Regions from separate parts of the Peribacillus sp. YIM B13477 genome, predicted to be linked through region 3. Evidence: riboswitches for the same ligand, from Rfam matches in the RefSeq annotation. Region 3 holds a riboswitch; each other region holds the start of a gene.
What was found. A riboswitch is a leader RNA that binds a small molecule or an ion and turns the genes downstream of it on or off. The one in region 3 is predicted to bind lysine.
Positions count from the first base shown of each region.

Region 1: linked by a shared signal. The riboswitch ahead of ACFX4H_RS00055 (aspartate kinase) and the one ahead of dapA (4-hydroxy-tetrahydrodipicolinate synthase) in region 3 are both predicted to bind lysine.
Region 2: linked by a shared signal. The riboswitch ahead of ACFX4H_RS18235 (amino acid permease) and the one ahead of dapA (4-hydroxy-tetrahydrodipicolinate synthase) in region 3 are both predicted to bind lysine.

Region 1 is NZ_JBHZPD010000001.1:8,780-19,862, forward strand. It holds gene uvrC (excinuclease ABC subunit UvrC) at 1-1,294, shown strand, start outside; lysine riboswitch at 1,356-1,532, shown strand; gene ACFX4H_RS00055 (aspartate kinase) at 1,622-2,854, shown strand; gene ACFX4H_RS00060 (YslB family protein) at 2,918-3,388, opposite strand; gene ACFX4H_RS00065 (succinate dehydrogenase cytochrome b558 subunit) at 3,773-4,381, shown strand; gene sdhA (succinate dehydrogenase flavoprotein subunit) at 4,452-6,203, shown strand; gene sdhB (succinate dehydrogenase iron-sulfur subunit) at 6,221-6,994, shown strand; gene ACFX4H_RS00080 (acyl-CoA thioesterase) at 7,259-7,723, shown strand; gene ACFX4H_RS00085 (helix-turn-helix domain-containing protein) at 7,846-8,070, shown strand; gene ACFX4H_RS00090 (MarR family winged helix-turn-helix transcriptional regulator) at 8,292-8,735, shown strand; gene racE (glutamate racemase) at 8,746-9,549, shown strand; gene ACFX4H_RS00100 (GerMN domain-containing protein) at 9,886-10,965, shown strand.
Region 2 is NZ_JBHZPD010000006.1:114,645-125,727, reverse strand. It holds gene ACFX4H_RS18260 (metal ABC transporter permease) at 48-929, opposite strand; gene ACFX4H_RS18255 (metal ABC transporter permease) at 926-1,849, opposite strand; gene ACFX4H_RS18250 (metal ABC transporter ATP-binding protein) at 1,860-2,615, opposite strand; gene ACFX4H_RS18245 (metal ABC transporter solute-binding protein, Zn/Mn family) at 2,628-3,551, opposite strand; gene ACFX4H_RS18240 (LacI family DNA-binding transcriptional regulator) at 4,182-5,144, shown strand; lysine riboswitch at 5,402-5,587, shown strand; gene ACFX4H_RS18235 (amino acid permease) at 5,684-7,135, shown strand; gene ACFX4H_RS18230 (glycoside hydrolase family 13 protein) at 7,185-8,864, opposite strand; gene ACFX4H_RS18225 (Ger(x)C family spore germination protein) at 8,949-10,031, opposite strand; gene ACFX4H_RS18220 (GerAB/ArcD/ProY family transporter) at 10,028-11,083, opposite strand, start outside.
Region 3 is NZ_JBHZPD010000004.1:250,761-261,843, forward strand. It holds gene ACFX4H_RS15140 (D-2-hydroxyacid dehydrogenase) at 1-220, opposite strand, end outside; gene dapA (4-hydroxy-tetrahydrodipicolinate synthase) at 349-1,245, opposite strand; lysine riboswitch at 1,379-1,557, opposite strand; partial or broken gene ACFX4H_RS15150 (spore germination protein) at 1,906-3,382, shown strand; gene ACFX4H_RS15155 (GerAB/ArcD/ProY family transporter) at 3,404-4,489, shown strand; gene ACFX4H_RS15160 (Ger(x)C family spore germination protein) at 4,486-5,574, shown strand; gene ACFX4H_RS15165 (hypothetical protein) at 6,302-6,739, opposite strand; gene ACFX4H_RS15170 (phosphotransferase) at 6,995-7,786, shown strand; gene ACFX4H_RS15175 (hypothetical protein) at 7,980-8,468, opposite strand; gene ACFX4H_RS15180 (thiol-disulfide oxidoreductase DCC family protein) at 8,497-8,910, opposite strand; gene ACFX4H_RS15185 (DinB family protein) at 9,190-9,723, shown strand; gene ACFX4H_RS15190 (hypothetical protein) at 10,179-10,850, shown strand; gene ACFX4H_RS15195 (hypothetical protein) at 10,897-11,083, shown strand, end outside.

The DNA.
Region 1 (11,083 bases), on a different contig from region 3:
CTACTATCACCTTGGTCAGTGCCTGGCCCCATGTGTATATGATGTAGAGGAACAGGAATATAAAAAAATGGTCGATGATATCAACCGGTTCTTGAACGGCGGGCATACTGAAATAAAAAAAGAACTGACTGAAAAAATGCTGGAGGCATCGGAAGAACTCGATTTCGAGAGGGCCAAGGAGTTTCGTGACAAGATTGCCCATATCGATATTACGATGGAGAAGCAGAAAATGATGACGACCGATTTCATCGACAGGGATGTATTTGGCTTTGCCTATGATAAAGGCTGGATGTGCGTTCAGGTATTTTTTGTCCGGCAGGGTAAATTGATAGAAAGGGATGTTTCGCTTTTTCCGGTCTACGATGAACCCGAACAGGAACTTCTTACATTCCTCGGTCAGTTTTACGAGATTACGAACCACTTTAAACCAAAGGAAATCTTGCTGCCTGAATCTGTGGATGCCGAAATGGCGGAAGGGCTGCTTGGTGTCAAAACGATTCACCCGAAACGGGGAGCGAAAAAAGACATGCTTAAATTGGCGAATAAAAATGCCTCCATCGCCCTTCAGGAAAAATTCTCTTTGATTGAGAGGGATGAAGAAAGAACGATCAATGCGGTGGAAAACCTTGGGAAACAATTGGGTATTTACACCCCGCATCGAATTGAAGCTTTCGATAACTCCAATATTCAGGGAAGTGACCCCGTTTCCGCTTTAGTCGTGTTCATTGATGGGAAGCCGGAAAAAAGAGAGTACCGAAAATATAAGATCAAGACGGTCCAGGGACCTGATGATTATGAATCGATGCGGGAAGTGGTCAGAAGAAGGTATTCACGAGTATTGAAAGAAGGGCTGCCGCTTCCGGACTTGATCATCATTGATGGCGGAAAGGGACATGTCGAAGCGGTACGGGATATTCTGGAAAATGAATTAGGCTTGGATATTCCACTTTCAGGCCTCATTAAGGATGAAAAGCATAGGACCTCGCAATTGATGATCGGAAATCCGCTTGAACTTGTACCTCTTGATTCAAGGAGCCAGGAATTTTACCTATTGCAAAGAATTCAGGATGAAGTGCATCGGTTCGCGATTACGTTTCATCGCCAGCTACGCGGGAAAAATGCGGTTCACTCCCAGCTTGATGATATTCCAGGAGTCGGGGAAAAGCGAAGGAAGCAATTATTAAGGCATTTTGGATCATTGAAGAAAATCAAAGAGGCGACGGCCGAGGAAATCATGGAAGCTGGCATGCCAAAAGGGGTAGCCGAGGGAATCGTTAGAAAATTACAAGAATAATCTTGCTACTGATAAATCTCTATGCTATGATTAAAAGGAATTTTTAACTAGACAACTTAAAAGTGCTGATAGAGGTGCGGAATTCAAGAGTAAAAACCTGGAGAAGTATGAGCTTCCATGAAAGGTTTTGAAAGGGGACGCCGCCGAAGGAAGACAAGACTCATACCTTGTCCTCCTGGTCCGACATTTAAGAAATGGCGGATTGTCAGGGTTTATACCCTGGAGAGCTATCTCACTGTGATTACAGTATTAAGATATGTGACCACAGCAATGAGATATTTCTCATTGCTTTTTTTATTGCCTAAAAAGTAGAGAGGGTGCATGAGGATGGCATTAATCGTTCAAAAATTCGGCGGAACATCCGTCGGTAGCGTAGAAAAAATCAAAAATGTTGCCAATCGGGTAATCGAGGAAGCGGAGAAAGGAAATGAGGTTGTCGTCGTTGTTTCAGCTATGGGGAAAACAACGGACCAATTGGTTTCCATGGCGTGTGATATTTCCGGATCCCCGAGCAAGAGGGAAATGGATATGCTATTGACGACTGGGGAACAGGTAACGATTTCCCTGTTAACGATGGCATTGATTGAAGAAGGACATGAAGCCATTTCGTATACCGGCTGGCAGGCTGGCATGCAAACGGAATCCGTTCATGGGAATGCCCGGATTTTAAACATCGATGCCACGAGGATCCAAGCCCAGCTTGAGGAGAAGAAAATAGTGGTCGTAGCCGGTTTCCAGGGTAACGATGCAAATGGGGAAATCACTACCTTAGGGCGAGGCGGTTCCGATACGACGGCAGTTGCCATCGCAGCAGCGCTTAATGCGGATAGATGCGATATTTATACAGATGTAACGGGTGTATTCACAACGGACCCACGCTACATAAAAGGCGCGCGAAAACTCCAATCCATTTCTTACGATGAAATGCTGGAACTTGCCAACCTGGGGGCGGGCGTCCTTCACCCAAGGGCTGTCGAATATGCAAAAAATTATCAAATTCCGCTTGAAGTCCGTTCAAGCATGGAGAGAGAATCAGGTACGATCATTGAGGAGGAAGCAACTATGGAAGAAAACTTAATTGTACGCGGCATTGCTTTTGAAGACAGTATTACGAGGGTCACAATATATGGTTTGCCCCAATCACTTGGTGCATTATCCACGATCTTCACGACGCTTGCGAAAAACCGGATCAATGTGGACATCATCATTCAAAGCATGACTGCCGAGGATACGACGAATCTATCTTTTTCCACAAAAAGTGAAGATACGGAAGCGGCCTTGATCGTGCTGGAAAATAATAAAGATCAATTGGGATTCGACCGGGTCGAAACGGAGAGCGGATTGGCCAAAGTGTCCATCGTCGGTTCTGGTATGGTATCCAATCCGGGAGTGGCTGCCGAAATGTTTGAAGTGATGGCCAATACAGGCATCCAGGTGAAAATGGTCAGCACATCGGAAATTAAAGTTTCGACCGTCGTCAATGAAAAGGAAATGGTGAAGGCGGTTGAATCCCTTCATGAAGCATTTAAACTTGGTCAGCATGCAAATGTGCTAGCTTAAGTGTCAGGAGTCCAATAAAAAACAGACTTCCGGTAAAAAGGGTAAGTCTGTTTTCAGGGCTCATTAGATTGGATCTCTGGGATCCCATTGGATGGTGAATATCACTTTTTTTGCGCGGCGTTTGATTTCTTCCGTTGATTCGCTGAGGAATTTTTTTTGCAGTGTAAACTGCTCGGCAAGGAAACCGGCTTCAAGTTGGAAGTGACAATCAGGGTGTAAATCCAAGCGGCGGCTGATTATTTTACCTGTCAGGGATAATTCCATCTGGTGTTTCGTATACTTCAAGATTTCCAGATTGCCCCATCCAGCGCTTTGGAAAAATTCAATCACTTCCTGATCGCCATTCAATGGGAATTTTCTTGCTAATTGTTTACCTGCCCAATAGAGGATTTGATTAGAGTCTTTTCCAAGAATATCGTTCAATAGAACTTCTCTGATTAATTCGTATCCGAAAGCTGGAACTAGGAATTCCTCAGTTTGAATTTCTTCCGTTTGAATCTCTTCTTCTATCGCAGCAGCAATATTTTTTTTCATAATTTATCGCCTCTTTCTGTAAATCTATTATAAACGTATTTCTTTTGCAAATTATACTGTTTTTTATTTATTTAAATCACATTTGGAAAAAAATGAGAAATTATACCGAGATATTAATAGTTAAATTAGAAATTTATTCAAAATATCATCTTGACAAACAAAAAATACCCAATATAATCCAATAAAATCTATTCTGAAAAAGAGATTTCTTGTATCCGTTTTCTTGACGCACATAGAAGTCAGGAGTAAAATGGACATGTCACATAATTGTAAAGGAAGTATAGAGGAGTTTTTTTGACTCTATACTGTATTTTCACGCGGAGATAAAAGGTAGCCACCAGTTTATCTTTGCATGATTTTTCACAAATTAAGGGGGGGCACTTAGTGGCAAAAAATCGTGAGTTTGGGAATCGCAGGCTTCATTCACTTCTAGGAGTAATTCCAATTGGTCTATTCCTAATTTTTCATTTATCTGTAAACTTTATGGCAACAAAAGGAGAAGAAACTTTTAATGGGGCAGTTCATTTAATTGAGTATACGCCCGTGAAGATTTTGGTAGAATGGGTCGTCATCTATCTACCGCTCATTTTCCATGCTGTGTACGGAATCTATATTGCCTTTACAGCAAAAAACAATTTAGGCAGATTTAGTTTCTTCCGTAACTGGATGTTCATGCTACAACGCCTAACTGGAATCATAACGTTGATTTTCCTTGTTTGGCATATATGGGCAACTAGAATCCAAGCAGCTATGGGTGCTGAAGTTAACTTTGACATGATGGCAGAGATTTTCTCTAGTCCATTCATGATTGTGTTCTATATTGTTGGTATTATCTCGGCAATCTTCCACTTTGCTAATGGATTATGGTCATTTGCTGTGAGCTGGGGTCTTACAGTTTCACCAAGATCGCAAAGAATCATGACTTACTTTACATTGATCGTTTTCGTTCTTCTTTCTTATATCGGAATCAGCGCAATTTTCGCATTCGTATAAGAAGATAGAGTTCATTTATAAGAATTAGGAAAAACATAGCTTGGCTAATGGAAATAAGGGAGTGACAGAATTGGGTAAAGGTAAAATAGTTATCGTTGGTGGAGGTCTAGCTGGATTAATGGCTACGATCAAAGCAGCAGAGCTGGGACAACAGGTTGATTTATTTTCTTTAGTGCCTGTTAAACGCTCTCACTCAGTTTGTGCCCAAGGCGGAATCAACGGGGCAGTAAATACAAAAGGTGAAGGGGATTCTCCATATATCCACTTCGACGATACAGTTTATGGCGGGGATTTCTTGGCTAACCAACCGCCGGTTAAAGCGATGTGCGAAGCAGCACCATCAATCATTCATATGTTTGACCGTATGGGTGTTATGTTCAACCGTACTCCGGAAGGTCTTCTTGATTTCCGTCGTTTCGGTGGTACTCAACATAGCCGTACAGCATTCGCTGGTGCAACAACTGGTCAGCAATTACTTTACGCATTGGACGAGCAGGTTCGCCGTTATGAAGTTGAAGGCCTTGTAACGAAATATGAAGGCTGGGAATTCCTTGGAGCTGTTATCGATGATGAGCAAACAGCACGCGGTATCGTAGCACAAAACCTGACTTCAATGGAAATCAAATCATTCCCTGGAGACGCAGTCATCATGGCGAGCGGCGGCCCTGGAATCATTTTCGGTAAATCAACGAACTCAATGATCAATACAGGTTCAGCAGCATCAATCGTTTATCAGCAAGGTGTTAATTATGCTAATGGTGAGTTCATTCAAATTCACCCGACAGCAATCCCTGGCGATGACAAACTTCGTCTAATGAGTGAATCCGCTCGTGGTGAAGGTGGACGTATCTGGACATATAAAGACGGGAAACCTTGGTATTTCCTTGAAGAAAAATACCCTGCTTATGGTAATCTAGTACCTCGTGATATCGCGACTCGTGAAATCTTCGACGTATGTATGAACATGAAGCTTGGCATTAATGGTGAAAACATGGTTTACCTGGATCTATCACATAAAGATCCTAAATTACTTGATATTAAACTTGGCGGAATCATTGAAATCTACGAGAAATTCATGGGTGAAGATCCTCGTAAAGTTCCAATGAAAATTTTCCCTGCCGTTCACTATTCCATGGGCGGACTTTGGGTGGATTATGACCAAATGACTAACATCAAAGGTTTATTCGCTGCAGGTGAGTGCGATTATTCACAACATGGCGGTAACCGTCTTGGTGCCAACTCACTTCTTTCTGCAATCTATGGTGGTTCAGTCGCTGGACCGAATGCCGTTAAATATATTGAAGGCCTTGCTAAAACTTCAGAATCCATTCCTTCTTCATTGTATGAAGGGTACGAAAAACAAGAACAAGAGAAATGGAATGAAGTCATGTCTCTTGATGGTAACGAAAATGCGTACATCCTTCACAAAGAACTTGGTGAGTGGATGACTCAGCATGTTACTGTAGTTCGTTACAATGACAAGCTTAAAGAAACGGATAACAAGATTCTTGAGCTGATGGAACGTTACAAGAAAATTAACATCAATGACACGGCAAAATGGAGTAACCAAGGAGCTGCATTCACTAGACAGCTGCAAAACATGATGCAATTGGCCCGTGTAATCACAATTGGTGCGTTAAACCGTGATGAAAGCCGCGGAGCGCATTACAAACCTGATTTCCCAGAACGTAATGATGAGGAATTCATGAAAACTACTATGGCAACATTCAAAGGCTTGGATCAAGCACCTGAATTCCATTATGAAGATATTGATGTATCACTGATCGCACCGCGTAAACGTGACTACACTACGAAACACTAAAGAGGGGGAGCAAAAAAATGGTTGAAACTAAATCTGAGACTAAAACAGTCCGTTTTATAATCACTCGTCAAGATACACCGGATTCAGCTCCTTATGATGAGGAATTCGAATTAGCGTACCGTCCGAATATGAACGTAATTTCCGCCCTAATGGAAATTCGTCGTAATCCAGTAACGGTACAAGGTAAGCACACTACAGCAATCGCATGGGACATGAACTGTCTTGAAGAGGTATGTGGTGCTTGTTCAATGGTTATCAATGGTAAACCAAGACAATCATGTACAGCTCTTATCGATCAATTGGAGCAGCCGGTTCGTCTAGCACCAATGCGTACATTCCCTGTTGTTCGTGACCTGCAAGTCGATCGCAGCCGTATGTTCGACTCATTGAAAAAGGTAAAAGCATGGATTCCAATCGATGGAACGTACAACCTTGGACCAGGACCGCGTATGCCAGAAAAGAAACGTCAATGGGCTTACGAGTTATCTAAATGTATGACTTGCGGTGTATGTTTGGAAGCTTGTCCGAACGTAAACAGCAATTCAGACTTCATTGGGCCACAACCATTATCGCAAGTTCGTTTATTCAATGCACATCCAACTGGTGCAATGAACAAAGCTGAACGTTTAAATACGATCATGGGTGATGGAGGACTTGCAAACTGCGGTAACTCACAAAACTGTGTGCAGTCTTGCCCTAAAGGCATTCCATTAACGACTTCGATTGCTGCGTTGAACCGTGATACTACGATCCAACAATTCCGTAACTTCTTCGGCAGTGATGAAGTTTAATCATGAACATGAAAGAACCTGTATCTTATGATATGGGTTCTTTTTTTCATTGTTTTACATACACAGACTTGGTTGGGAATCGAGAGAATCATAAACGATTGATAACTGGGGTTGTAGTGTAAATCTGGCACCAGGCCAACTGTGAAGGATTTGTGAAGTGAGCTTGATAATTTACCCTGCTTTCAATAGAAAATCCTTTTCATTATCGTTGTTTTCTTATAAAATGAGTGAATAGTCATTCAATTCAGAAAGGGTGTGCACAAGTTGGGCAAAATATCATATATCGATAATATAACGGAGTGGATCAATGATTTTTCTTTTAAACATGAGATTAAGATCCGCTTTTCGGAAACTGATATGTTTGGGCACTTGAATAACACGATTCCTTTTACTTATTTTGAGGAAGCTCGGATTGAGTATTTCAACAGTATGGGGTTCATGAAGGATTGGACCTCGGCTGAATGCGGTGAGATGCCGGTTGTTGCCAATTTACAGTGTGATTACCTTAAGCAGATGTTTTTCAATGATCAATTGACAATCCATGTGAAAGCTGACCATATCGGAAATTCTTCAGTGGAGCTACACTATATGGGGACTAAACAAGATGGTTCAATTTGTTTAACGGGCAGGGGGACGATTGTGCAAGTGTCCAAGGCCACCGGGAAGCCGGTACCATGGACGGAAGACATGAAGCGTTCGATGTTGTATACTGTGCTGGAACATTCCTGAAAATATTTCCATTTAGACAAGTAAAAGAGTCACTCCATTGCCCCAGCCGACATACTATATCTTGACTAAATAGACACCCACTCCGGGTTTTATGCTGGTGAAGGCAAGGAGGGTAACATTACTTGAAGGAGAACGAATTCACTCATAAGCCATTACTCACCAAAAGAGAAAAAGAAGTATTTGAGTTACTAGTACAAGACAAAACAACAAAAGAAATCGCAGGTGAATTGTTTATTAGCGAAAAAACAGTTCGAAACCATATTTCGAATGCGATGCAGAAGCTTGGAGTTAAAGGACGTTCGCAGGCAGTCATAGAACTCCTTCGTATGGGAGAACTTAAGCTTTAATGTGTTAACTCTTAATACGTAAGCCTTATAAATAATTTCTCTCCCGTTCATTGGCAGCATATAAGGAAGGGCAAAACAATTTGGTTGTTTTGACTTCTTTGGATGCTGCTTATTTTTATGGTGGGGTTTCATTATGATTCCAGTCAATCAATCTTGAAAATCATTTCACTTTCATCCAAAATGGTAGTATGATAAGTTTCATGAAGTGGGGAGCTGTGTTTATGGATGAAGAGAAGCAGGCGGCATATGTAGCCGATATCGAGAAGGAATTGCGCTATGTATCGTCATGGCTTAAGCAAAGGGGAAGAGAAATTCTCCATGATTATAAAATAACCATTCCTCAATTCGTGGCTTTGCAATGGCTTTTTGAATCAGGGGACATGACGATTGGCGAATTGTCCACGAAGATGTTTCTCGCTTTCAGTACAACGACGGACCTGATTGACCGCATGGAGAAACATCAGCTTGTCCAGCGTGTCAGGGATGAAAAGGATCGGCGTGTGGTTCGAATTCACCTTCTTGAAGAAGGCGAACGGATAATCGAAGAAGTGATTAATAAACGGAGGCAGTACTTGAGTGGCGTGTTAGTCAATTTTAACGAATCTGACATCATGTCCCTCAAAGGGATTCTAGTAAAACTACATCAAGAAATGAAAGAAAAATGAGGCGAGTTTTTTGAAACAACCGATAGGCATCATTGATTCAGGAGTAGGCGGCTTGACAGTAGCTAAAGAAGTCATGCGTCAGCTTCCAAATGAAAATATAATTTACTTAGGTGATACAGCAAGATGCCCATATGGGCCGAGGACAAAAAAAGATGTCCAAACCTTCACATGGCAAATGACGAGATTTTTGATGAAGAAGGATATAAAAATGCTGATCATCGCTTGCAATACAGCAACTGCAGCTGTATTGGATGAAATCAGGGCTATACTTCCGATTCCTGTGTTGGGTGTCATACACCCAGGGGCAAGGGCGGCATTGAAAGTTTCTGATTCCTTGCATATCGGAGTTATCGGTACGGAAGGCACGGTAAAAAGCAAAGCTTATGACGATGCACTTGCTTCCATCAATTCCGATGTGAAAGTAGATAGTTTAGCATGCCCGAAATTTGTCCCAATCGTAGAAAGCGGGGAGTTTCAAGGGGGGATCGTCAATCGGGTCGTGGCACAAACCTTGAACCCGTTGAAGAAAACGAAAATCGATACACTGATCCTTGGCTGTACCCATTATCCACTGCTGGGGCCTGTAATCTCTTCCTATATGGGGGATGAAGTACAAGTCATTTCCTCTGGAGAAGAGACGGCCCGGGAGGCAAGTGTCATTTTGGATTACTATAAATTAATCAATAAAAGCAAGCTCCGTCCAGTTCATCGCTTTTATACAACCGGTTCAAGAGATATGTTTGGTTCCATCGCGTCGAGCTGGCTCGGTATTCATGCCAATACCATCGAAACAATTAAAATCGATCACTTATAAGACTTCCATTTGGAAGTTTCAGACTGCAGACAAACTTAATGAAAATGGAGTTTGTCTGCAGTTTTTTTATGGTTTGTACATTTGCCTGTTGATTGGAACGTGAGGGACTCGCTTTCCCTGCAGGTGGATGAAAGGATCCTATCCAGCATTCAGATTATACTTGGGGGTGGGAGTCGATTGTTCCATTCAGGAAGTCTCCCAAATCCTAATGAAGCTGAAAAAGATGCATCAGTACGGGCAAATTGCCCAGCTCCATTATCGTAGGGAAAAATAATTGGTCTATTTTCCCCTAGGGCTCGTATAAATAGGAGTACAAACTGTCCTAGGAGTGATTTTATGTCCAATAAATCAAAAGTAACAATGGCTGTGACCATTCTGGCATCTTCTTTTTGGCTTTCAGGCTGCGGATTATTTGGCGGTGAAGAGAAAAAGGAAATTGATCCCCCGAAGGATGTTTCATTAGTCGAGGATGAATCTTCATTAAAAGAAACAGAAACGAATGGTGAGGAAAAGCCAGCGACTGAGGGAGAAGAAGGCGCTGTAGAATCGAAAACGGTGAAGACGGAGTTATATTTAATTGATAAAAGCGGGTATGTGGTTCCACAGACATTGGAACTTCCTAAATCGGAAGCTGTCGCTAAACAAGCCCTTGATTACCTTGTCAATAACGGACCAGTCACGGATAAACTTCCAAATGGGTTCAGGGCCGTCATTCCTGCCGATACCCAAATAAGCGTGAACATTAAAGACGGGGTGGCTGTGGCGGACTTTTCGCCGGAATTCAAAAACTATCAGAAAGAGGATGAACTTAAAATCCTTCAAGCCATCACATGGACCCTGACGCAATTCGACTCGGTCGATAAAATCCAAATGAGAATCAATGGGGAAGATATTTCCGAAATGCCGGTCAATGGCACACCGATAGATGAAAATATCTCAAGGTCTTCAGGAATCAATATCGATACGAGTGATGTAGTCGACATTTCCAATACCAAAGCACTCACCGTTTATTATGTAGGCGGTGATGAGGAGTACACTTATTATGTTCCCGTGACGCGCAGGATCAGCGAAACGGTGACTGATAATGTAACAGCAGTCATTCAGGAATTAACGAAGAGTCCTTCGGGTTCTAGCCTGCAAACAGGGTTCATGAGTGATGTAGCTTTACTTGACGAGCCAAAAGTGGCAGAAGGTAAGGTCAGCCTGAATTTTAACGAAAATATCCTTGGAAGCTTTAAAGAGAAAAAGGTATCACAAGAGGTCCTTGATGCCTTGGTCCTTTCCTTGACGGAACAGAAAGGAATTGAAAGCGTTGAAGTGCAAGTGCAGGGCAGCGCAGATGTTCTTAATGAAGAAGGTAAGAAATTATCCGAACCAGTCGTCCGTCCAGAGAAAGTCAACACAGGCAGTTTTTAAATATATGTAGAAATAAAACAATGAGGCAGCTTGCAGCTGCCTCTTATTTTTTTGCCTCCGCCTTTGAATGACCACGCTGTTAGAGAGTTGAAAGCTTACCGCCCCGAAAAAGTTTTTA
Region 2 (11,083 bases), on a different contig from region 3:
TTACAGGCTTCATGGAGTTATTTCCATGAAGCCTGCAGGCATGGGAGCTATGCGTGTGATTCCTTTGATTTTCTCCGTTTCAGCAATAGGCTGACCAATCCATTGCCTGGGGAGAAGAGAAAGGCCAATCCGAATAATATGGCGGCCGAACCCACCATGCAACCTGATATCGAGGCATCCAAAATGGTGGCTGAATAGTAGCCGATGACGGAACTTAGCACCCCGACCCCGATACTGACCAATATCATGCGGCTTAAACGGTCTGACAGCAGATAGGCCGTTGCCGCAGGTATGATGAGCATTCCAACTACTAAAATGGAACCTACACTATCAAAAGAAGCAACAGTTGTCAGTGAAATGAGGCTCATCAATAAGTAATGAAAGAACAGTACAGGAATTCCCATCGCGGCAGCAAGTGCTGGATCAAATGAAACGAGTTTAAACTGTTTGAAGAAAAGGAAAATCATTATGAGGTTCAGGATAAAACAACTGCCGACTATCCAAACAGCTTTTGGTCCAGCCTCGATTCCCCCGATTGTCATCGTGTTCCACGGGGTATAGGCTATTTCCCCATAAAGGACATGTTCCAGGTCAAAATCTATTTGTTGCGTGTACAAGCTCACAAGTACGATCCCCGTTGCAAAAAGGGACGTGAATACAATCCCGATAGCAGCGTCGGATTGAACGCCCGACGATTGGAAAAGCTGGATCAAGAACACGGTAAGCAAGCCGAGCGCAGCAGCCCCGATCAGCATTGGAACCGAATCACGGGTTCCGGTTATTAAAAATGCCAATACGATTCCCGGCAAAACGGAATGACTGATTGCATCCCCAATCAACGTCATTTTCCTGACTATCAAAAAACACCCCAATACACTGCAAGAACCCGCCACTAATGCTCCGACTAAGATAATCCAAAAATCATTCATGATGAGTGGCTCCCTTTCCTTCTATCCTGTTCGAGAGAATATTTCTTTTTCGTCGAAACCCTTCTCCATATAGATGAAAGCACTCCGCGTTTAGGTGCAAAAAGCATGGAAAAGAAAAACCATACCGTCGCGGATAAGACAATTAACGGTCCTGTCGGCAAATCATTGACAGATGTACTGATCAACGTTCCAGACACACCGCTCAACATTCCGAATATACCAGACAGGATGACCATGATATGCAGGCGCTCCGTCCAATATCTCGCTGATACCGCAGGCGTTATCAGTAAAGATGCCATCAATACGACGCCTACAGCCTGGATACCGATCACTACAGCTGCCACGATCAGCATCATGATGAAATAATCCAGAAAAACCACCGGCAATCCCATCCCCTTAGCAAACCCGGGATCAAAGGACAGTAATTTGAATTCTTTAAAAAATACGGTACAAGTGAAAATGAGAATGAAGGAAACCGTCATCATCATATATACATCGGACATGACCATTGACGCCGTCTGTCCGAATAAAAAGGTATCCAATCCACTCTGGTTTCCATACTCGCTCTGCTGGATTTGCGTAAGCATCACAATTCCGAAACCAAAGAAAGAAGATAAGACGATTCCCAAGGCCGCATCCTGCTTGATCTTACTGTATCTCGTAAGCACACTGATCAAGAAGACAGCGACTAAGCCAGCCAGGGCGGCACCTATCAAAAAGTAGGAAGTGGATTTCACTCCAGTTAACATGAAGGCGACACAGATACCGGGTAGCGCTGCATGTGCGAGCGTGTCGCCAAGCAAAGACTGCTTTCTGAGGTAGGCAAAGCTGCCGATGACCCCGCTGCTTAATCCGAGGAACATCGTGCCAAGCAATATCCACCTTGTATTTGGATCGGTGATAATGTCCATTATATTCATCGTGTACACCTCATTTTAATAAAAGGCCGGACTTTGTGTCTGATAGTATCGCTAGGCGGCCTCCATATGTTGCCTGTAGGTATTCGGGAATGAACACTTCTTCTGTCGGACCTATTTTCATCACCTTCTTATTCAATAACATCGTCCAGTCGAAATATTCCTTCACGGTGGATAGGTCATGGTGCACAACCAGAACGGTTTTGCCTTTTTCCTTCAATTCCATCAGCAATTGTATGATCGCTTTCTCTGTTGCGGCATCCACCCCTACGAACGGTTCATCCATAAAATAAATATCCGCTTCCTGTGCCAATGCACGGGCCAGGAATATCCGTTGCTGCTGTCCGCCTGATAGCTGGCTGATCTGGCGGTTTGCGTATTCAGCCATCCCCACCTTCTCCAGGCACTCCATCCCCTTCTGCCTTTCGGACTTCCCTGGTCGCCTCAGCCATCCGAGATGACCATATCTGCCCATCATCACGACATCAAGTGCGTTGGTCGGAAAATCCCAATCCACTGACTCCCGCTGTGGTACATAGCCGATGCTCTTCCTCATCGATTTATAAGTAGAGCCCTTGATCGTGATGTGCCCCGATATTTTCGGGATCAATTCGAGTATCCCCTTTATCAAAGTGGACTTCCCTGCTCCATTGGGGCCTATGATTCCGATTAAATTCCCTTCCGGCACCTCAAACGAGACATCTTCGACAACCGGCTTCTTATGATAAGCAATCGTTAAATTCTCGACCTTCAAAGCTGCTTGATTCATAGTTTCTCCCCCCTATTTCAAAGCACGGACGATGGTGTCCGTGTTATGACGGACCATTCCGATATACGTTCCTTCTTCCGTCCCTCTTTCACCCATGGCATCCGAGAACAATTCACCGCCGATTTCCACTTTGTGGCCCTGCTTACCTGCTCCTTGAATGACAGCCTCGATAGCCTTCCTCGGTACGCTTGACTCTATGAAAATCGCTTTTATTTTGTTCTCCACAAGATAGTTCCGCATATCCGTCACATCTTTCGATCCATATTCCGATAATGTATTGATCCCTTGGAGCCCTCTTACGTCCAGGCCATATGACTGCCCGTAGTACCCAAAAGCATCATGTGCCGTAACGAGCACCCGTTGGTCTTCTGGCACTTTATCGATTTCCTCATGGACATATTTATCAAGTTCCTCCAATTGCACAACGTACTCCTCATAATTTTCACGATACTCCGCTTCATTGTCCGGGTCCTTGGCAATCAATTCTTTCTTAACTGCCTCCGCCGCAACGATCCAAAGCTTTACATCAAACCATACGTGGGGATCATGCTCAGATGCACCCACTTTGCGAAGTTGGTTCTCCTTGAAGTCTTCCGTTACGGCAATCGTCGGTTTATCCTTGCTCATCATTTCAAATATATCCGTCATTTTCCCTTCAAGATGCAGTCCGTTATAAAAAATCATATCAGCCGAATCCAATGTCTTCACATCACCCTGCGTCGCTTTATATAGATGGGGGTCGACTCCCGGTCCCATTAAACTTGTGACCTCGACATGTTTACCGCCGATATTCTCAACCAAATCCCCAATCATTCCCGTTGTTGTAACGACATCCAACTTGCCATTGCCATTATCACTTTCGGCCGTATCATTGCCGCACCCCGTTAAAACCAGCAATGCAGCAAGCACGCCTCCAATAGATTTAAGAAAACCCATCCATATTCCCTCCCTTTTTCATCTTTCTAAAATAGTTTGCCATGTGCAAAACTAAGTGTAAATTTTTTTACATTGTCGTAAATGCTAAAAAGTTTCCTCTACACAACTTATTTTATACTATACACAAATATACAAAAAAAGTGCAACTATTTTTAAACATTTCAAAAAGGCGAATGACTTTTACACACAGCAAAAACTGTCAGGAAGCTCCACTAGGCAGCTTCTGACAGTCAGTCATTCCGTATGATGAAATTATATTTATATTGTGGAGTTTTACTGGTGAACATAACTAGGGGGAGCTATTTCTGGACGACGTGAAATTCACGAGTAAACGCGGTTTCCACGCGTAAAGTCGCGGACTTCTTGACGGGCATTGCCACTCATTTCTCCTGTTTCAAGGAAATGGCCAAGTACGCAAATCCCAATTCGATTCCGCAAAGCAAAAACAGGGTGATTAAAGTTTGGAACATCTTGATTTCCTCCTCCTCTAAGACTTAGACCAATCTTAAAGGATGAAACCAATACCATAACAAGACCCTATTTCAAGAAATCTTCAGCAGTCCCCACTGTTCCCTTGCCCTGAAATGGGTTTCATACAGTACAATATAAAAAAAGAAAAACGGTGATACCATGACAAATATTAAAGAAATAGCTCAATGTGCTGGTGTATCTGTCTCAACAGTGTCTCGTGTATTGAATGATCATCCTTATGTAAGCCCCGATAAAAGAAAGAGCGTCCTAGAAGCGATCAATCGTTTGAATTATACGAGAAACATCAACGCGATCCATCTTTCAAAAGGGAAAACCAACCTTATCGGCGTCATCATCCCCTTCAACAATCACCCATATTACGGGGCAATCGTTAACGGAATCACAAAACAGGCAAATGCAATCGGCTGTCATATCGTCATCTTTCAAACAAATTATGACAGGGAGAAAGAGATCCAGGCTTTTAATATGCTGCAAATGAAGCAGCTCGATGGCATTATCGTTTGTTCAAGGATTTCGGAAATGAAAATCCTCTTGGATTATCAAAAATACGGACCGATTATTTTATGTGAAGATACCGCCCAGGCTGAATTCTCATCCATCAGCATTGATCATTATGCAGCTTTCTCCTGTGCCCTTGAGTACGTGATTACTAAAGGATATAAGAAAATCGGATACAGCCTCGGCCGTAAAAAGAGCAGAAACAGTTCCCATCGTACAAAGGCCTTTAACGATATCATGAGTAAACATCAATTGATAAACAATAAAGAATGGCTGTTTGAAGGCAGTTATCATATCAAAGACGGTGAACAATTGTTTCAGGAATGGAATTCGATGATGGATAAACCTGAAGCCATCATCATCACGAATGATGACACGGCGGCGGGCTTCATTCTTACCGCTAAGAAATCGGGTATAAGGGTACCGGAAGATGTGGCCATTCTCGGCTTCAATAATGATAGCCTTGGCGAAATGCTCGACATCACGACCATTTCCTTACCGCTGGAATGGATCGGGAAAATGGCAGTGGATCTCTTTGAGAATCCTGAAGAGGTCAAACATGTAAAACTGGACTATGCCCTAATAAAAAGAAAAACCGTTTAGTTATCAGGATGTGCTATATTTTAATATATCGTCACTTGATTCTTCCTTACTGCCATCATTCATTAACTAGGAAAAAATAACCACATAAAATAATCATTGCGATATCCCAGAAGTTATTTTATAATTTTGATATAGTAAAGTTTACTCAATTACTAGCAATCTATTAGCGATTGCATGAAATTCATGAGTACAGTCGTACGACGTCACCTACAAACTGACGCCAACGATTTTAGAAAATTGAATACTTCCTCATTTACCGATGAGTTAGAGGCTGCATCTTATAAAAGTAAAACGGACGAGATTCTGGAAAATTAAAGACTCCGTTTGAAAGGATAAGTTGCCGAAGTTAGGGTATATTCCATGTATATTCTCGCTGGCGGTGTTACCGAACAGGAACACCACTGTCACGTTTTTTCAAAAAAGCGTGGGGAGCTATCTTCGGAAGGATAAACGGGTTTATTATAAACAGCCGTCGATCTTTTTCGACTGCTGTTTTTTTATTTTTCGTTCCCTTCCAATAAAAAGGAGTGTAACATCAATTGTCAAATTCACAATCAGCATCAAGCCCTACTGAATTGAAAAGGAGCCTGAAAGCGCGTCATTTAATGATGATTTCATTAGGTGGAACGATTGGAACAGGTTTATTTTTAGCAAGTGGCGGTGCCATTCATTCAGCCGGTCCCGGCGGTGCCTTGGTGGCATACGCGGTCATCGGCATCATGGTTTATTACTTAATGACAAGTCTTGCAGAAATGGCGGCGTTCATGCCAGTGGCCGGTTCGTTCCGTGTCTATGCATCCAAATTCGTCGATCCGTCTTTCGGTTTTGCGATTGGTTGGAACTACTGGTATAACTGGGCAATCACCATTGCCGCCGAATTGGCAGCCGTTGTCTTAATTATGAAGTTCTGGTTCCCTGATAGCCCTTCATTTATCTGGAGTGCCATTGCGTTAATCACTATGTTTCTTATCAATTACATGTCAGTTAAAGGTTTCGGGGAAACAGAATTCTGGTTTGCCATGATCAAGGTCGTGACAGTCGTCATTTTCTTGATTACGGGTGTTCTGATCATTCTTGGAATCATGGGTGGGAAAGACCCAATCGGTTTTTCCAATTTCACAATGGGCGAAGGTCCCTTTAACGGAGGGTTCTTCACGATTCTAGGCGTATTCATGGCTGCCGGCTTTTCATTCCAAGGTACGGAATTGCTTGGAGTGACTGCTGGTGAAAGTGAAGATCCAGAAAAAAATATCCCTAAAGCAATCAGATCCGTTTTCTGGCGCATCCTCTTGTTCTATATCCTTGCAATTTTCGTTATTGGAATGATCATTCCGTTTACGGATTCACGTTTATTGAGTCAAGATGTTGCCGTAAGTCCATTCACGCTTGTATTTGAACGGGCCGGCCTTGCATTTGCTGCATCCATCATGAACGCGATCATTTTATCATCCGTACTCTCTGCCGGTAACTCTGGCATGTATGCTTCAACCCGTATGTTATGGGACTTGGCACGTGATGGGAAAGCACCGAAATTCCTAGGCAAGTTAGATAAAAGAGGAGTGCCCGTGAATGCACTTATCGTGACTTCCTTAGTTGGCTGCGTTGCATTCTTAGCTTCATTTTTCGGGGACGGCGTCGTTTATATCTGGTTATTGAACGCTTCAGGCATGGCAGGATTCGTCACTTGGGTAGGGATTGCGATTGCCCATTATCGGTTCCGCAAAGCTTATGCAGCTCAAGGCCTTGATATGAATGCTTTACCATTCCGGGCAAAAGGCTTCCCATTCGGACCTATATTCGCGCTTGTCCTTTGTATTATCATTATCATCGGACAAGGCTATCAAGCGTTCAGCAGCGATGGGATCGACTGGAATTCAATGTTCGTTTCCTACATTGGCTTGATTCTATTTTTCGTCCTATGGTTCGGTTATAAAATTAAGCATAAAACGAAAATCATTCCGCTCGAGGAATGTGACCTTAAATCAAAATAATACGCAAAGGACCTGTTCTTCCCTAACCTGAGAAGGACAGGTCCTTTTTTCATTTCAAATGATAAACACGGCATTCATATGGTTGCAGGGGTTTGCTGGAGATTCCTTCTTCCTCCTGACCATAATTGCCGATCAGCTTTGTGGCAGAATATGCATGCAGCTCTTCAGGCAAAGTATAAGCGGCCTGCTCTTCTTTAAAGTTGCATAGCACCAATAGCTTCTCTTCCTCAAACGATCTCGTGTACGCAAATATTCGTTCATCATCCGGCAACAGCAGTTCAAAACGGCCATAAACGACGATATCATGTTCCTTGCGCAGTTGGATAAGCTTTTTATAAAAATGAAAAATGGAATTCGGATCATTGTAAGCCTTTTCTGCATTAATCTCGGGAAAATTGGGATTAACCTTAATCCAAGGGGTCCCTTTCGTGAATCCTGCGTTCCGGGAGTCATTCCACTGAATCGGTGTCCTCGCATTATCCCGGCTGCGGGCGTGGATGGCTGACATCATCCGCTCTTTTGACCAGCCATGAGAATGGACGAGTTCGTCATATGAATTCAATGTTTCGATATCCCGGTATTCATCGATGCTTTCAAATGCAACATTGGTCATTCCCAGCTCTTCCCCTTGATATATATAAGGTGTACCTTGCAGCATATGAAGACAAGCGGCAAGCATCTTTGCGCTTTCAATACGATACTTTCCATCATTACCAAACCTTGAGACAACCCGGGGCTGATCATGGTTGTTCCAGTATAAACTGTTCCAGCCATCCCTCTCCAAACCAGTCTGCCACTTAGAGAGGATTCGCTTTAAATCGGTTAGCTTCCATTTATCGTTACTCCATTTCCCTTCTGGCCCCTTCCCCAAATCCATATGTTCGAATTGAAAGACCATATGTAGCTCACCACGATCTTTACCTGTGAACAACTGCGCTTCCTCCGGCGTGACGCCTGGCATCTCCCCAACCGTAATCACGTCATGTCCAGAAAGGGCCCGTTGATTGATTTCCTGCAAAAACTCATGTATGCGCGGGCCATTCAGGAAAAAGGGGCTTCCATCACCATACTGCTTTTCATGCTGGACGGCTCCATCTGAATAGCTTTGATCTTTTGAAAGGAAGTTGATGACATCCATCCGGAAACCATCGACACCCTTATCCAGCCACCAAGTCATGATGCTGTAGATTTCTTCACGGAGCTTAGGATTTTCCCAGTTTAAATCCGGTTGTTTCCTGCTGAATAAATGTAAATAATATTCATCGGTTGCTTCATCATATTCCCATGCTGAACCTTTAAAAATCGACTCCCAATTATTTGGCTCTTTTCCATTCCTGCCAGGTTTCCAAATATAATAATCACGTTTCGGATTATCTTTTGAGGAACGGGATTCCTCGAACCATGGATGTTCATCTGAAGAATGATTGACAACGAGGTCCATCATGATCTTCATTCCACGTTCATGAACGGCCTTCAACAACCTATCGAAATCAGCCATGGTCCCGAATTCAGTCATGATTGCTTTATAATCACTGATATCGTACCCATTGTCATCATTGGGAGATTGATAAACTGGGGATAGCCATATCACGTTCACACCCAGCTCTTGTAAATAATCGAGCTTCATCAAAATCCCGTTTATATCACCAATACCATCGCCATCACTATCCATAAAACTCCTTGGATACACTTGATACACAACTGCCTCTTTCCACCATGCTTTGTCCATGCTTTTCCCCCTTTTTAGCCGCATTGACACAATCCTTACACCAATACCCTATTATAAAGGGGGAAACTCCAGAATATTCTACTTTTATTCAGCTATTCCCGTTTGAATCATTTCAATATCCAGATCGACCTCGATTGGAATATCGGGATATGTCTCCTCCCAATGCTTTTGATTAAAATTTCTTGTTTTACTTTTAGCATGATCACCGAGTGCAAGCGGATCTATATGGTTCTCCTGAAACATGGTTACCATCTCATTTAATTTTTTACCAATGACCCGCTCGGCCCTTGCCTCTATTTTATTCAGGTCGACCTCTTTGCCCAAGTCATAGCCTTGGACCTCTAGCAGACTCGCTTTCATTTTCACTTCAATCCTGACCTTAGGGTCTTGATTGGCATTCGAAATATGATAATGGACACGTGACTCCACGTTATTGATATCGGTAAAGTCATTTTCCTTCCATTTAATTTCATAACTCCCCAGCTTAAAATTTTCACTAAGGACCTTATATAAGAAGCCTTCTTCATAAGGTATATATTTACCAATATAACGATCCTTTTTAAACAAGGCGATTCCCCTTACCCGTATTTGATCTCCTGTAGTTTCCAATAAGGGCAAGACCGGATCGATCCCGATACCATGACACGCATATAAATACCTGTGAAGGTCTGCATCAGGCAAATTGGTCCTTATATTCTGTTCGATCAGCTCCTTCACTTGAACCCCTGGAGTTTTAATCAACTTCGGCTCCATTTTAACTACATCCTCCGCTTTGCCATGAACGACCGCTAAATACAAATCCCTTCCCACCATTGGATCACGCCTATATGTATCGACATAATCATTCAATCCCTTACTTGCCAATTCCTCACCATATAGAGTGACTGTCAGTCTCCCGCCGACAATCGGGTATGGTGTTTTTGCATTTTCCTGCTGGCGGGCCGCCTTTATATCATGGGAGTCCGCTTCATATACTTCTTTACCCAGATCTGCTTCCTCCCCAGGCTGGGGAACGCTGACCACGACCGTACCCTTGATTTTCTTGTCTCCGGCATCATCATAACCTACGACTTCAGCAATTAATATGTCTTCTAATATTTGCTTTTCCACGCCGCACGCCGCCATTAAAAAGCTCGCTAATGTTATCAAGAGAAGTTTGATTTTCATGATTTATGCCCCCTGACTTTATAGACGATCGACTGCCATATGAATAAGAGAGGAAGATACAAATAAACGATATAAAAACCAATTTGCGAACTGATCGTGTTAAACTTATCGATCCTATAGCGGTTATCCAAAAAAATGCAGGAAACCAAGATGATGATCAGAATGAGAACCATCATCTTTTTTTGTCTAAATCCGAATACTCTTTTCGCTGTCCTGCTTGCTGCCCAAACCCCTAGGCAAACATTCGGCAGCACCATGAACAGCCAAACGGAAATCCCTATGTATTCGAACCTTTCAATGAATGGAAGGTCTACAATTTTCCATAACGTCAAAGTTGCCCAGATTACATCTTTCAGCTGCTCTTGATGATAGTAGGCTAATGAAACAAGTATGGATACTACATATATCACCATAGTGAACAACGCCCCTAAGTGGGCCCACTTTTGAGATTTTTCGCGATTTTTAATGAAAGGATAATAAATGAGGATTAATTCAAAACCAAGGTAATTCAGGGTCATTCTCTTACAGGCCTTCATGATTTCCAAAAAGGAATGATCAAGCAAAGGACCCAAATTTTCAAAGTGGGCGTACTTCAAAGGGAAATAATTCAAAAGGAATAATGGCGATGCGATTATAAGGCCGATTATGCAAAAACCGGTAATGACCCTGAAACCTCCCTCCACAAAGTTATACACGAGAATAAGAATGATGGTTATCAGCATCAGGACATTGACACCTGGGAACATCCAAACCTGAATGACTTCTAAATAAGTCCTGATAAGAATGATGGAAATCATTATAAAGTAGAGGATGAATAATATATTGAAAGCATTTCCGACCCATTTACCAAACAAATCCTTGTGGATGGCAACCAAATCAAGTGTTTGGGGGCCCCTGCCCAAAAGCTTGAAACACATCCAAAGCAGAACATTTATGATCAACCCTGATATCAGGACCGATATCCATGCGTCTTGGCCAGCCTCTTTCGCTATGATCCGTTCAAACCCCAATATCCCTACTCCAATCTGCATGCCGGGCATGAGGAAAAAAAC
Region 3 (11,083 bases):
ACCAGCGAACAGATGAGGCAACTGGTTTACATAGTAATTGCGTCGGGAAATTCCATCCCAAAATAACTTCAGTGCCGGGTAAATATTTTTCTGCTTCCTCCAAAGTTTTCGCTGTCTTTACCGATATAAACCCACTATTCCGAATATGATCAGCATAAGCATCGACCTCTGTCTGAATAGGACTAAATACAAGAATGTTTGGTTTGTGTGTACCCCCCATTGGCTCTCTCCTTATTGATTCTTTATATATAGTATAAATTCTTCCACCTGAGTCGTACATGGATAAAAAAACAGTGCATTTCTTTCGAGTATGCACTGCTTTTTAAAATTTCTCCAGAATCATTAGTTTTATTTATTTAATAAAATGGCTTCTGCGTTACTAGGCTGTAGAACTATTTGCAGTGCTCTTTCTTCTTCATCGTTTAACGGGACCAATGGTAAGCGGACGCCTCCAACATGTAACCCCCGCATATTTAATGCTGATTTTACTGGTCCCGGGCTTGGTGCGGCAAATAATGCTTTCATGATTGGAAGAAGGGTACGATGTGCAGCGGCAGCGCCAAGGACATCACCATTTTTAAAGCTATTGATCATTTCTTGCATTTCATTACCAATTATGTGTGAAGAAACCGAAACGACGCCTGTTCCACCGATGGCTAAAACCGGTAATGTCAACCCATCATCGCCGCTGTACAAAGTAAAATCACTAGTTGTTTTGCTTATGATTTGTACCATGGCATCCAAGTCACCGCTTGCTTCTTTTACTGCCACGATATTGTTGATTTTTGAGAGGCTGACAATCGTCTCCACTGACATGTTTACAACACTTCGTCCTGGAATATTATAAAGCATTACCGGTAATGATGTTGAATGGGCTATAGCGCTAAAGTGCTGAAATAATCCTTCTTGAGACGGCTTGTTATAGTATGGGGTAACGAGCATGATTCCGTCGACTCCTGCTGCCTCCGCTTGCCTTGTCAAGCTGATGGAAGCCCTCGTGTTATTTGAGCCAGTTCCAGCTATGACTGGAACTCTTCCATCAACAACTTCTACAACAAATTTGAATAAATCCACTTTCTCTTCTTGAGTTAATGTAGGGGACTCTCCAGTTGTACCGGCTATTACCAATCCATCAGAACCATTAGCAATTAAATAGTTTACTAAAGTTCTCGTAGCATTAAAATCAACCTCTTCATTATGATTGAACGGGGTAACCATTGCGGTTAAAACTTGGCCAAAATTCATAACTTCACACCCTTTAGTATAATTTTTAAAAATATTCAGAGGTGGTTAGGGCCATTCAGGAGTAAACGCAAAAAAGCAACAACGAGGATTCGCTGCTGCATTAGAAACAATATTTACCAAAAAATGTTTCCGCGCATAAGATAGCCCTCCATATAGTTTCCTATATGACAGTCCTGTATTTATTCAATAGCAGAACCAGCTTCAAGAACATGAGATTCTTTCCGCTTCGGCAAATTCCCCTTTCCACAATAGTCATAGGATCTCATTCTCCTCAAAATGTGTACTAATGGTCTTTGCTCCTCTATCCTCACTTCAAAAAATTTGAAGTAAGAAAATATTTAATTGATTGTAATATAACAGGGAATCCATTCTGTTGCAAGCCTAATTATGAAGTTTTTTAAGAATGCTAGAAATCTATGGGAATGGTTAGAGTATTAGGGTGGATTCATCTTTATTCGTTATAAGCTGAACAAATATTCAATGGACGAGGGAGTAGTAGAAAATACAACCCCCCTTTTATGATTCCTTTTCATTTATCCGATTAAAACTCAAATTACAGTTGGCCGCTAATTTTAATCGGTAATTTAACTAAGTATTCGTGCGTATAAAATCCTACCATTCGTTAATAATATCCATATCTTACAATCAAAGGAGTGGAGTCTGTTGAAAAGATATTCATTCTTTAAAAAGCAAGAAAATCATAAATCTACAGACTTCACTGATGTACTCGAACATCTGCAAAAGTCCAAGGACTTCACAAGCTTTACACTCAATTTTGAAAATGAAATATACTGTGTATCTTTTTTCGATACATTAATTGATAAAGATATAATGCATAGAGACCTCCTTCCTTTTTTACATACAAATTCTTCAACTCTGGAGGAGCTTGTACATAACTTGCCGATAGAGGGGCTTGTTTTTACAAAAAATCCTGCTGAACTACAAAGTCAGCTGTTAATGGGTTATATAGCCATAACATTAAATAAATCTGATCAGGCAGTTTTAGTTAAAGCAGTAAATAACACTTCGAGGCAAGTTACACTGCCAGAGGTAGAGTTCAGTGTTGTCGGTCCGAAAGAGGCACTGGTCGAATCACTTGATACGAATTTATATTTAATCCGAAAACGGCTTCCAATTGCAGAACTTGCTGTTGAAGAAATTATTGTTGGGAAGTTATCCAAAACAAGAGTAGCTGTGATTCATATAGAAGGAATTGCAAATAAGGAGAATGTAGAAACCGTCATACAGCGCATATCTGATTTAAGGGTCAACCAAATAATTGATAGCTCCTATATTTCACAAATGATTGAAGATAATAAAAATTCTCCTTTTCCTCAATTTATCGATACGGAACGACCTGATCGATTGGCTGCGGTACTAGGAGAAGGCAAAGTAGTGATCTTGGTGGATGGAGCTCCACATGGCTTACTTGGGCCCTCCACATTCTTTGAATACTTTGCGGCATTCGAAGATTATTTTCTCAACTGGACGATTGCCTCATTCTTTAGGCTTATTCGTTTTTTTTGCTGTATTGTTTTCCATCCTAATGACCCCCATATATGTCGCAGTTCTCACTTATCATTATGAGTTGATCCCAAAGGATTTAGTCAGTACGCTTGTGATTTCTCGTAGCGGTATTCCATTTCCACCGATTTTAGAAGCATTAATCTTGGAATTAGCCATCGAACTTCTCAGGGAGGCAGGAGCTAGACTGCCGACTAAAGTAGGTCAAACAATAGGTATCGTAGGTGGTATTGTAATTGGGACGGCATCTGTTGAAGCAGGGCTGACGAGTAACGTATTATTAATTCTTGTTGCATTGTCGGCTCTTGGTTCTTTTACTACACCTGTTTATCAAATGGGTAATACCATTCGCTTAATTCGATTTCCTCTCCTACTCATGGCTTATTTTTTAGGATTATTGGGTATAGCTATCAGTTTTTGTTTTTTGCTTGTGCATTTACTGAGGATAACTTCCTTAGGGAGGCCATTTCTTGAACCGTTATATCCGCCAAGGATTTATGATATGCGGGATGCCTTGATTCGTTTACCATTTTTTCTTCAGGCTAAACGTCCAATTGAGGTTCAGACGGAAGACACCGTTCGGTTAGAACCCAAGGAGGAATCTAAAGAGTAAGTGAGAGTGGAGGTTTCTTACATGAACGATAAAAGTGATCAAATCTCGCCATTTCTAGTCTTTTTTTTAATCGTTAAAATTCAAGTGGGTGTAGGGGTCCTGGGATTTCAAAGGATAATTATTCAATCTGCTGGCCATGATGCTTGGATGGCGGTCATTATAAGTGGTGTAGTCTTTTCATTGAGTATTTGGGGTATGTACAAGCTATTAAATCGGCACGATATGGACTTAATAGGCATACAGAAACGACTTTTTGGAAAGTGGCTTGGCGGTTTACTAAATATCATTTGGATACTGTATTGGCTGATGGTGGGTATTTCTGTTTTAAGATCCTATCTTGAAATCGTTCAATCATGGGTATTCCCCCAAATTAACACATGGTTGGTGACCTCCATATTTGCTTTATTAATTTATTATGTGGTTTTAGGTGGGTTTAGAGTGGTCGCCGGTTTTTGTTTTTTAGGGATCAGTATCCCTTCTTATTTAATTCTAACTTTTTATTTCCCACTGGAATTCACACATTTTCGCAACCTATTGCCCATATGGGATCATTCTCTTAAAGACATGGCCCTTGCATCTAAGCAAATGTCATATAGCTATTTAGGCGTTTCCACTTTAATGATGTATTATCCATTAGTTAAGCATCGTAAAAGTTCACAAAAGTGGGCGCAACTAGGAAATCTTACTTCTGTTTTCCTTTATTTATGCCTAACGATCCTGACAATAGGGTATTACAGTGAAGGACAAATCAGTAGATATATTTGGGCAACTTTGTCCTTTTGGGGAATTGTACAAATGCCTTTTGTTGAACGGTTTGAGTACATAGGAATCGCTACATGGGTCTTAGTTTTAGTACCTAGTGTATGTCTCTATATGTGGGTTTCTGCAAGAGGGATTTCACAATACTTTAAAATGAAGCAGAAAACAATTTATGCTCTATTATTAATTTTATTGGTTGTGATGACAAATCTAATTAAAGGCAGGGAAATGATTAATCAATTTGTGGATTACACTTCAAATTTAGGATTGATTTTGGAAATTCCTTATGTCTTATTTCTGGTTTGTTTATCTACTGTCATGTCAAATAAAAAGGAAGATAAAAAATGAGAATTTTATTCGCGAAATTGGCCCTGATACTTCTTTTAATTAGTGTTCTCTCAGGCTGCATGGGGGTGGAAAGCAAAGTTCTCGATGAAATAAATTTGGCAACAGCCATCGGATATGATTATGTCGATAAGACTCATTTCGAAGCTATCGCTGTAACACCTCTTTATTATCCTGATAAAACCATTAAAAATATTACCTTTAGTTCGAAATCATCACTTAGTAAAGACGTGCGAGATGAGATGAATCAGCAATCTGAAAGACCCATCTTTAGTGGGAAATTAGAGGTGGTCTTATACGAAAAAAGGCTTGCGAAACAAGGGATATTCTATCTAATTGATACATTAATCAGAGACCCTTCAATTGGAACTACTTTAAAACTCGGCATTGTCGAAGGAAGTTCAAAGGGTGTGTTAAGCCCGCAGTTTGGCAACATAGACAAAGGAATTTATTTATCTAATACAATTGAACAAAATATAAAAATGGGTATGTTGCCTAGAACTAACCTCCATCTTTTTTTGTATGCTCATTACTCTGAAGGAATGGACCCATTCTTACCTATCGTAAAAGCATTGGATGGGAAAGTTTATGTTAAAGGAAATGCCATGTTTAATAGTAAAGGGGAATACGTGTATCAGACTAAGAGCCGTGAAAATGTTATTTTCAAAATGCTATATGAAAATACAACAAGCAAGGAAGGGTTCTCTACAAAAATTGAAGGGAGAGAATTTGCTTCCGTCAACAATATAAAAACAAAAAGGTCTTATAAGATTTCAAAGCCGATGTCAGATACTCCTATAACGATCGATCTCGAGATAAAGGCACTATTGCGAGAATATACCGGTGATGAAGTAACTCCTAAAATGATTAAAATTATAGAAGATAAAATGTCCAAAGATGTGAAGGAACGCTCGGAAAAATTAGTGCGGAATTTTCAAAAACTACATGTTGACCCTTTAGGGATTGGCGAACAAGTACGCACGAGGACTAGAAGCTGGGATAAGAAAAAATGGGATGAAATTTATACTTCTATCCCGATAAATGTGAATGCTAAAGTTAAAATTTTAGAATCGGGCGTTGTGGAATAGGAGTAAACGGAGTTGCGGTTTATTAGGGAAAATAAAGCGACAGGAGTTCTTCTTGATAGGGAGTTGGTTTTTAAAATATCAGCATCATTTACAGGATGCTTTTTTTTGTGCTGAAAATTATTTTATGAATTTCCATCTGCAGTCTATGTATCTAATTATTCTAAAAATCCCTTGAACCACCACTAGATTTTGCTGAAAAAGTAAGACGCAATTAGAGTATTAAAAGTGTAGTCAATGGCAGCCTCCATTTTACGAACCAAATGGTTCGGTGGCACCAGTTGATCTAAAGTAATCATTTCAAGTTGATCTCGCTGAATAGAGTCATGTTTAGAAAGCATCCTCATCACCTCAAGTTTTAATACTTCTATTTTAAAACAAAAATGACTTTAGGCAAAAGTGTTCTATAGACAAAGTTGATTGGAGCGGGTGTAAGAGACTCCTGCTTAGAAAAGCGCGTCTAGGGGAGACCCCGCAGGCTAAAGCCGAGGGGGCCGACCGCCCGCGGAAAGAGAGTGCCCTACGTTCCAATCAACGTCCAAATTGTACAAGCCATAAAAATAGACAAACTCGATTTTCATCGAGTTTGTCTACAGTCTGAGACAATCAATTAATTGCCTTTTTTTACCCTGCTTGGAATGGAGAAGAATATGAAGGAGTCATTCAGAACTTCCTGACCCCTATTTCCCTTAGGGGAGTTTTTGATTTTTTCCCAATCCTCTATAAAGTCTTAAGCATTAAACATCGGTTGCGTTGTAACGGGGCAAATCGTTTTAACGGAACAAATAGATGAAAGGCTAATAGTGAAATTACCCATTGCTCTGTCAGTAACTACTACTTGTCCGGTAACAGCATCAAAACTGCGTAACTCTACAAATATAGGTTTAAATGGTTCAGCGGTTGTAGTGAATCCAATGATTGAACCTATGGTAGAATTTCTTAAAAACTCACTTATTTGTTGTCGGGTCTGACATGCTTGTCCGATTGGCGAAAATCTTTTTTGTTTATGCCCTTTGTCCTTTGCTTTATCACAGCAGGATGACTTATCACAGCAGGATGATTTATCATGGCTGGATGACTTATCACAGCAGGATGATTTATCATGGCTGGATGAACTATGACCGCAGAATGGATTATGACGGCATAAAAAATCATTACTTAAATTCATAAATATCACTCCTTTTTCTACTATATATATGAGATAAAACAAAACATGCTTGTACAAATTTACTAAAATCCCTGCCTTTATCGTATCCGTCCATGAATATTTCTAAGTAATGTTTCGTAAGTCGTAAAGAGTTAAGAATGTCCTTAAAAACGGGTGCATAAGCTGAAGGTCGGAACTGACTTTAAGACAGTTTAGTTGAACAAACAGGAATTGTTATACGTGTTATAGAAAGTCATCTTAGGGAGGGATCCATGGATGTCAAACCTTGATAATGAAGAAATGCTAACAGGGGGGAATGTTTCTGATGTTTATCGTTCAGGAGATACTGTACGACGGGAATTAAAGCCTGATAGTCCCAAAATTCATAAGCTATTAAAGCATTTGGAGAATAAAGGTTTCAGTTATGCACCAAAGTTTTTAGGTATTGATGAAAAAAGAAGAGAAATATTATCATTTATTGAAGGAGAAGCTGGTAATTATCCTTTAAAGGAATACATGTGGTCAGATGATGTCTTAATGGAAATAGCGAAAATGCTCCGTCTTTATCATGATTCTGTCAGTGATTTTTCATTTGATGACAGCTGGCAACCGATTGATAACACCCCACATCAACCTGAGGTGCTGTGCCATAATGATTTTGCGATGTACAACATTATTTTTAATCATAAAAAACCAATGGGTATTATTGATTTTGATGTTGCTGGACCCGGTCCAAGACTTTGGGACATAGCTTACACACTTTATACTTGCGTTCCCTTAAGCAGATTTCATCTTTCTGAAGCAGGTGAGAAAGTTTATTACCATTCATTACAGCATGGTACCCGTATAAAACAAAGAATCAGATTGTTTCTTGAATCTTACGGTGAGGGAATAGAAGCAGACTATTTGGAAATGGTATTGCTGCGATTAGAAGGGTTATGTAAAACAATTACAAGAAAAGCCAGTGAAGGGGAGATTGCTTTTCAAAAGATGATAGAGGAAGGGCATCTTGAACATTATCAAAACGATATTAACTTCATTCGAGAACATGGAAAGGATTGGATGTAAGGGTGGGTTTTTGGTTTCAAACCTACAACATAGGCGAATAAAACCCCTTGGCCGCCAAGGGGTTTTATTTTTGATGGTTTTTTAAAGAGTGATTATGCCAACAATATTATGGATCAAGAATCTTTTTTTACAACAAAATAATAAAAACAAGATATTGAAAAGATTAAAAGTAAAAGAAGAAAATTTACTATAGTCAATTTATATTCACCTGTTTCTTAATTTTTTTAGGTTGTATCGACTCTTTACCGATAACTGGATTTGCTAAAAAGATCATTCTAAGCTTTTTATATTCAAATAATAGAAGGGAAATACTCATAAGTGTCAGTACAGAACTAATGCCGAGCGCTGGTATGCCAAAACAGTAATTAAGGATAGTGATATTTACTGTGATAGGCAGGTAAATAATATTCCCTAATGTTGCTGTTCTTGGAATTAATAATAACAAGGCTGCTGTTAATTCTCCGAATGCTATAAATAAATTATAAGTATGGGAGTAACCAAAGAAGTGCCAAGCTAATTGCATAGCGGAGTCCTTGGTGGAATCAAATATAAAATCCCCGGTGGAAAATTGTCCTGGATATATCTTGGCTATCCCATAAATGAAAAAGGTTAAAGCTAAATACCATCTAAACGCAGTAATCGTACTCATTTTAAGTTTCTTAAGGGAACTTTTCTTATTCATTATTTATCTATCCTACTTTCCATTTTAGTTATTCAATAAATCTGTTTTTTATATCTTGTGTCGGTATCATACAAGCACTTTTTTTACCAAACCAGGTATAACGGTTTTTTGCAATGAAACGGTAACCTTTATCCCGAATCAATTTAGGTATCATCCATAATGGAATGAGGCATTTTATAGGTCCTTTAAGTTTATTTAAAATGTGTAAGATAGCCGTAGATTCAGTGAATATTTGATCCTTATCAATTAAGATAATAGAATCCAACTCTTTATTAGTTAGATTGTGGCTTTCCATAATTGAGCGTGCTAACTCTGATTGAAGAGACAAAAATTTAAATATGCCATTTGGATCCCTTTTTATCACAAATTGGATCCAATGATTACACAAGTTACAAATACCATCAAACATAATTATGGGATGATTGTCTTTTTGGGCTCTCATAACATTTCCTCTCTTTAAGTATTTGTAAATATTATCTATAAAAATTATAATGTGGAAGTTAATAAAGTTCACCTAACAAAATTGTGAGATATGCTAACAATTTTGTCAGGTGAACTTCATATGTTTTAAGAAGAGTACCTAAATAAAGTCTAATCGTTTATAAACATGATGAACCGAAATCACTACTTTCTTGAATAGGGGAGAAGGGGTTATTTGTAAGTGAGTCGAAGTTAATAACATTAAGGAGAAAGAAAAATTATAAAGAAAGTGGGAGATCTATTGGATACAAAAGAGGTATTGAAGCGATTCGAACAGGTGGCTGCATACTATATTGAAGAGTTAAGTAAATATTCGCTGGATGAGTTTACGAGGAAGCCTTCTGAGGATGAATGGTCATTAGGACAAATGTACAATCATTTAATAAAGAGTACCCTTAGTCTCCATTTGAAAGCCGTTGAGCAATGTGTTAATGGCACTACTTCCGATGCCGGTGAAAAAACAGAAATAGGCGAGTCGATTTTCAAAGAAGGGACGTTTCCTCCAATCAGGTTAAAAGGTCCGGATACACCGGATTTCACACCGCCAAATCCTGCAGGAAAAGAAGAAGTAAAGGAAGGACTGCTTCAAATCGTTGAGAAAATGCAAGAAATCGAGAGAAAGCTCTCTGACATTCCGGCCAGCCAGAAAGTTCAGCACCGGAGAATGGGATATTTAAATGCAAAGGAATATTTTCAGCTAATCGAAATGCACTTCCGTCACCACTTCCGGCAAAAAGAACGTATCGATCAGTTTCTTTTAAAAGTAAGTAAGTAATCTTTATTGTTAAAGCATTTATTTGACCGTCGAGATATCAGCAGGAGCCCAGTGAGGGAGTTCCAAAGAGCTGGGAGGGTGCCATTCAAGTTAAACCAAGCAGTTTACAACGAAGGTTGATTATGAAACTGTTGAATGACGAATAGAATTATTCCGTTAAGAGTAACGAAAAAAGCCAATTTCTCAATTTTAATGCTGAGAAATTGGCTTTTTAATATCGGAATTTTCCTTAACGTTATAAATACCTCTTATAGAACTTCCCTAGTTTAATGGATAATGCTCGGAAAATTGCTTATTCGCAGGATTTCTAACCACATGGTATAGGCGGAATTTGCTTTGGCAGCTCTTTTTTCTTATGGAGCTAAAGGTTAATTTTAATAAGTAAAAGTTATTCTTTATAATGAATTAGAAATAAAAATATTGATATTTGATTCAATAGAAGGAAGGTTTTTGTATTGGATATTGAAAAATATAATTTGGTTAATCAAAATAATTGTAAAAAACCTAATTATAAAATAGATGATAAAGAAATATATTTTGATATTTATGTTAGCCCTGATAAAGAAGTGTGTATCATAGGCAGTTTAGACAACAATTATATTTGTTGGACTTCGATTACCATTCTTGATGAAAGTGATTTGATTGTTACGATTATCGATTACATATTGAAACGTAAACCTGTTATGGTTTCAAGTATCTCTTGCGCATTAGGATTTCGTTACGAAGAAGTAATGAACTGGCATAAATTTCGCATTTCCAAAAAACTGTATAGTGATGGTGAGTTTCGTTACTACTCACAAGCCAGTCCTGCCTATTTAGGAGATAACGAAATGTATCTTGCTAAATATATGTCAGGGGAAATAAACAGGTTTTATTATTTGGAGTTATCGAAGTGTAAATATCGTTTGATGGATAGCTATTATATTAAAATATTAGAAGGTTATAAAAAACTTTTAACACAGAAGGAAAATTACGAATACTATTACGAAATGAAACCTCTTATTTCCTTATTGAAAAGTGAAAGTTATCTGAAATTATCTCCGAATGAGGAAATAAGAAATATATACTTGGATTGTATGAAGGAATGTTCTAAACTATATAATCGCTATATGTCATCAGTAAGGTAAATGATTGAAATGATATATTAATTATAAATTGTTAGGGGAGATATATATGATTGAATACTTAAATGGAAAGGAATACTGGAACGGAAAGGAATGTACGGGCAATTTTGTGTATCGCACATTAGCGGATATGTTCCCTGAGGATTATGAACGATACCGAAAAGAATCAATGGAATTTAAAGAAAAGCATACTGTTTTACACTGCTCTCTTTGTTCTGATAAATGGGTTCATAATG